DNA from 2 places in the Pectobacterium actinidiae genome. Region 1 is predicted to be linked to the other one. Evidence: predicted binding sites of a transcription regulator. Region 1 holds the regulator's gene; the other holds the start of a gene.
The links. Region 1 encodes Fur, which represses iron uptake genes when iron is present. Its sites were predicted from a motif close to ATAATAATGAGAACNACTATCAA; they were not measured.
Positions count from the first base shown of each region.

Region 2: fhuE (ferric-rhodotorulic acid/ferric-coprogen receptor FhuE) is a predicted target of Fur. The motif match lies at 1,483-1,505, and genes of this name have one in related genera.

Region 1 covers NZ_JRMH01000001.1:1,209,303-1,212,504, reverse strand. The annotation lists gene fldA (flavodoxin FldA) at 470-997, shown strand; gene fur (ferric iron uptake transcriptional regulator) at 1,327-1,776, shown strand; gene glnS (glutamine--tRNA ligase) at 1,844-3,202, opposite strand, start outside.
Region 2 covers NZ_JRMH01000001.1:765,984-769,185, reverse strand. The annotation lists gene fhuE (ferric-rhodotorulic acid/ferric-coprogen receptor FhuE) at 1-1,404, opposite strand, end outside; gene KKH3_RS03240 (AEC family transporter) at 1,613-1,816, opposite strand; partial or broken gene KKH3_RS03235 (bacteriocin immunity protein) at 1,817-2,091, shown strand; gene KKH3_RS03230 (GNAT family N-acetyltransferase) at 2,675-3,088, shown strand; gene KKH3_RS03225 (helix-turn-helix transcriptional regulator) at 3,118-3,202, shown strand, end outside.

The sequences.
Region 1 (3,202 bases):
AGTTCTTATTTTCATTAATTAAGAATATTCCCAAGAAATGTTACAAAATCTTAATTCTATAAAAACATTATCTTTTGTAAGCACTTTAATTCCCACGAATAGCAATGTACCGCTCCGTGATTTTTATTCTTCACAAACAGAAGTCTGCTTTTAATTACAATCGAAACAAAAAATAAAATAAAAAGTGAATTCATAAAAAATGAAACGCAGTTATAAATAAATAACCTCAACACCATTAAGGAAATGTGCGCGTAATCTCAGACCGAGAGCATAATCCCTATTTATCATAGGGATTTTAGTCTCCGTAGGGATGTTTTCGTTTTCTTACTTACCTTCGCATTTCACATACTCTTGATTTACGCATCCTTACCGATACGAGTTTCTCCCGATGTGAGTGTCTGTTATTATTAACAGATAAGTGGGTGAAATATTACACCATACCATTAGGAATCAAGAGGTTATTCAATTCATGGCACTCATCGGAATATTTTTTGGCAGTGATACTGGCAACACTGAAAACATCGCCAAAACGATTCAACAGCAGTTAGGCACCAACGTTGCTGATGTTCATGACATCGCTAAAAGCAGCAAAGAAGATCTCGAAGGTTTCGATATTCTGCTGCTGGGTATTCCAACCTGGTATTACGGTGAAGCTCAGTGCGATTGGGATGACTTCTTCCCGTCGTTGGAAGAAGTGGATTTCACAGGAAAATTGGTTGCTCTGTTTGGCTGCGGCGATCAGGAAGACTATGCAGAATACTTCTGTGATGCCATGGGCACCATCCGTGACATTATTGAGCCACGCGGCGCGACGATTGTCGGTCACTGGCCAACAGAGGGCTATTACTTTGAAGCCTCTAAAGGACTCGCCGACGACAATCACTTCATCGGCTTGGCTATCGATGAAGATCGTCAGCCTGAACTGACCAGCGAACGCGTGACAACGTGGGTGAACCAGATCAGCGATGAGCTGAACCTGAAAGAGCTGGTTGGCTAAGCCATTTTGGCTCTGATAAGCGCTATCAGAGCCAAAACAGTATTGATAGGTAAAACCTTTCATAATAATTGATACATTTTTTTAACTTCTATCAGTAAACCTGTACAATAATCCCATCGGCTTTGTACGTGCATCATCATTTCCTCATTCACCAACAACGAATTGCGTTGTATACCAATAGTGTGAATAGGGACAATATTGTTAACATTCGCTTGTTTTCATTTTGTATGCGCGGTTCTATAATTGAGACGCTTTTGCATTTTTTGAGCCGACCGATGTCATAGGCTAGGCAGCCTCCATTGATAAGTAAGCAACAGGATTAAACCCGCATGACTGACAACAACACCGCATTAAAGAAGGCCGGCCTGAAAGTCACTCTTCCAAGACTGAAAATACTGGAAGTGTTACAGGACCCTGTCTGCCATCACGTCAGTGCGGAAGATTTATATAAGAAACTGATTGATATGGGCGAAGAGATTGGTCTTGCTACCGTCTATCGCGTACTCAACCAGTTTGATGATGCGGGTATCGTCACTCGTCATAACTTCGAAGGTGGAAAATCCGTCTTTGAATTGACGCAGCAGCATCATCACGATCACTTAATTTGCCTCGACTGTGGCAAAGTCATTGAATTCCGCGATGAGTCTATCGAAGCGCGTCAGCGTGAGATCGCAGAAAGACACGGCATCAAACTGTCCAACCACAGTCTGTATCTCTATGGGCATTGCAGTGAAGGGGATTGCCGAGAGGATGAAACCCTGCACGATTCCACGCGATAAATAAATCGACCGCATAAAAAAATAAAACCGCCAAGGCGGTTTTATTTTTGTCTTCTTACCCGTGGCCTTAGCCTACCCAGGTATCTCGCAGTCCAACCGTACGGTTAAACACCAAATGCTCGGCACTGGAGTAAACGCGGTCCGCACAGAAATAGCCTTCGCGCTCAAACTGATACGCTTTCTCTACTTCCGCCTGCGTCAGGCTCGCTTCCACAAAGCCTTGCGTAATTTTCAGTGAATCTGGATTAATCGTCGACAGGAAATCCTCCGCCGCCCCTGGATTTGCCACACTGAACAGGCGATCGTACAAGCGGAATTCTGCTGGTACCGCGTGTGCCGCAGAAACCCAGTGGATAACACCTTTCACTTTACGGCCGTCAGCCGGATCTTTGCTCAGCGTTTCCGCATCATAGCTACAGTAGATCGTAGTGATGGTGCCCTGCTCATCTTTATCAATACGCTCAGCTTTGATCACATAGGCATTACGCAGACGCACTTCTTTACCCAGCACCAGACGCTTGTACTGTTTGTTGGCCTCTTCGCGGAAGTCAGCGCGATCGATGTAAACTTCGCGGCTGAATGCGACCTGACGTGAGCCCATTTCCGGCTTGTTCGGATGGTTTGGCATCGCGACAAATTCTTCGTGCTCAGCTGGCAAATTCTCGATTACGACTTTGACCGGATCCAACACCGCCATTGCACGTGGAGCATTCTCATTCAGGTCATCACGAATACAGGACTCTAGCGCGGCCATTTCCACGTTGTTATCCTGCTTCGTTACGCCGATACGCACACAAAACTCACGGATAGATGACGCGCTGTAACCACGACGGCGCAGACCAGAGATGGTCGGCATACGCGGATCGTCCCATCCTTCAACGACGTTTTCCACAACCAGCTGATTCAGCTTACGCTTGGACATAATCGCGTATTCGAGATTAAGGCGGGAGAATTCGTACTGACGCGGGTGGCAAGGAATAGTGATGTTATCCAGCACCCAGTCATATAGACGGCGGTTATCCTGGAATTCCAGCGTACACAGTGAATGCGTGATCCCTTCCAGCGCATCGGAAATGCAGTGGGTGAAGTCATACATCGGATAGATGCACCACTTGTTGCCCGTCTGGTGATGATCGGCAAATTTAATACGATACAACACCGGATCGCGCATCACGATAAAAGACGATGCCATATCGATTTTTGCACGTAAACAGGCCGTCCCTTCCGCAAACCCGCCGTTGCGCATTTTTTCAAACAGCGCCAGGTTTTCTTGCACGGTACGGTCGCGATAAGGGCTGTTTTTGCCTGGTGCCGTCAGCGTACCACGGTATTCACGAATCTGCTCAGGCGTCAGCTCATCGACGTAAGCCAGCCCTTTACTAATCAATTCAACCGCATAGGCATGTAGTTGATCGAAATAATCAGA
Region 2 (3,202 bases), 440 kb from region 1:
CAGAGAGAAACGCGCCGAGGTATAGAGCGATTTTTGGCGCGTGGTTGAGTGTTCATAATCAGCCCAAGCACCCCAGACTGGTTCGGCAATATTGCCATTCCAGTTATAGTAATTCCCCATGTCTGCCGAGCTGATCGTCGATTGCGAGTTATAGAACTGGCTACGTTGTCGATTGTAGCTGCCACCTATCACCAACTCATGTTGGCGTCCCAGTAGCTCAAACGGGCCGGAAGCATAGGTATCCACCGCATCAACCTTACGGGTTCCTTTATTCCATCCACCGTAAGCACCGATATTGTAGCCATACGGATCAACCAGTATTCCGGTATCTTTATCCGGGAAACCATTGGCATACATCAGTTTGGAATCGAAGTTGGTTTCGCCATGCGTCCCGTTCATACGCACCTGCCAGCCGTTATCAAAACGCTGAGTCAGATCGGCAAAGACTTTTCTCGACGTTTTATCGGAGTAGCTCCAGTTCGGTGCGGGGTTAAATTTATGCCCAAAATTAGTCGGGCTGCCATCGGTAAACCATGTTGGCAAGCCGCCCCAGGTTGGGCTATCTGTGTTGTGTTCCTGGTAATCATAGCCAAGCGACAACGTCGTAGAATCTGTGACATCGGCATCAATCACGCCGTAGAGGAATTTTTTGCGGCTGTGGTAACGGTCAAGCCAGGTATCATTATCCTGATAGCCTGCAATCACACGCCCACGCACATTACCAGACTCCGTCAGTGGCGCAGACAGATCGGCCACCATCCGTTGTTTATCCCACGAGCCGTAACTCCCGGATACCGAGCCTTTGAATTCACGACTGTCCGCATGCTTGCGCACCATATTCACAGCAGCAGCAGGGTTGCCCGTTCCGGTCATGAGCCCAGTCGCCCCGCGCACCACCTCGATACGATCGTAAATCGCCGTGTCTGAGCCTGAATCACCAAAATCCCAGATTTCGTTAACAACCGTCGGAATCCCGTCGAACAGATAATTATTGATGCGGAAGCCACGAGCAAAATACGTCACACGTTCGGAGTCGATAATTTTAGAAGACACACCCGTCGTGTTCGCCATCACCTCGCCAATCGTTTGCAGATTCTGATCTTCGATACGCTGCTGGCTGATGACACTCACCGACTGCGGGATATCACGCGGCGTCAGCGTCATCTTCGTTCCGGCGTTAGTCACTTTCACGCTGTAATCCTGTGGATCGCTGGCTTCTGCGTTGGTATTAGCGCTAACGACAAGCGTATCACCTGAAGCAGGGCTTTCTTCGGCAGCGGCCTGAGCAGGCAAAAAAGAGGCTGAGATCAACAGGGCGAGAAGAGAGACGCCGAATGGTTTTACTCCGGCCAGCGAAGAATCACAAACGCGCGTTTTTTCGGCGCGAGTAACTCTAAAAGACATGGTATATCCTCGGTTAACTGATGGTGATTTTGGCGAGATGCTGAGGCAACTTTTGTCAACATTTGCACAGAAAAGTAAATGATAACTATACGCGTTATTATTACCATTTCAATTAATGGATTAATTGACTTAAAATACAAATAGATAAAAAAGAATAAATCACCATGCAATCAACAAGGCATTGTTACAAAAAGAACATACGATAAATTTATAGCAGCCCAGTGAGTCCAAGAACGGCAAACGGCAACGCAACTCCCGCCACTAAAGTTTGAACCGCAATGATGCCCGCCATCAATGGCGCATCACCGCCAAGCTGACGAGCCATGATGTAAGAAGATGATGCCGTCGGCAGCGCCTGAAACAGCAACGCCGCAATCGCCGCTGGACCAGATAGACCAATAATGGTGAACATATGAATTTAAAAGAAAAGCTTGAGGATTATACTGAAGAAGCATTTATTTCTTACTTGTCAGGTTTTTTTGATAATCCAATGGGGATTAAAGCAACGGGACCAGAAATATATTTAGATAATTTGGTTGAGCATTTTGACAGGATCGTACTTCATCCTGAAGGTAATGGTTTTTTTATCTATCTGATGGAAGAGATAATTCACTAAAAGGTATTCTTAACGAAATAAAATGTTGGCGAAAATCTCAAGGTCTTCCATTATTTAAAGACTCTGAGTGATCTTTTTATTTTGTCATACCCATGGTAAAAGGGTTATAGACTGATCGATACATTAGATCTTAAAATCTTCCTGAAATTTAATACGAAATTGCTATTAGCCCACAAGGCACCGGCACTCACGACAGCGGAAGTTATCATAATCTTTAGAGTTATGGACAATCAGCGCAGGATAAATCCGTTAGCGTAATAGAAAAAGGCGAGGTATTAAGTGGTGAGGTGAATGTCTGAAACAGCCAACTCAGGCTCAAGCCAGATTGATCATAACCTTTCCCGGTGTTTAGTCGGCATTAGGTTTCAAGAAAATTATAAAAAAATTAACTCACTCATAAAAAAATCTTTGATATAACATCCATTTTTATTATAAATAATCCGGTATTTTCCCTGGTGAGGCAAATACGTGCTTACTTGTTGATTATCATAAAGATACACAATCAATACATATCAGATTATGTTTCTTATCATAGAACAATATAGCAACCCAAGAACGAGTGAAATTCACTCTTGCCTAAATATGTTTTATATGATAAAGAAACATTCACATTGGAAGTATAATTTAGCGTGCTAATAATGAGGTTTTATTGTAATGAATCTAAATATTACTAACACACCAGATTCAGATGAGGAAGAGTTTGTAATAGCAAGCCTTTGGAAACACAATGAACAGTACGAAGCTGTTGATATTTCTCCTCTCTTTTTAAATTTCAAAGACGATGAAAACAATATTATCGCAGGGTTAATCTCCAGAACCTGGTGGGGCGCATTAGAAGTTCAATATCTTTGGGTGAGTGAGAAATATCGTAAAAGTGGGCTTGGGCGTCAACTTATGCAAGTTGCTGAAAAAGAAGCATTAAAGCGTGGTTGCCATCTGGCTTACGTGGATACATTCGGATTTCAGGCCAAGGGGTTTTACGAAAAATTGGGCTACAAAGAATATGGAAACCTACCGGGATATGCGCACAAGCATACTCGACATTACTTAGCTAAATTGATCCGCTGAATTAATTCCGGCCTATTAAGGAGGGCAGGATGCCATCATCACAAGCAAACATAACTGATTATATTCGTAATTTGATTATTATGATGGAATGTTTAAATGAACCATGGGGTATTA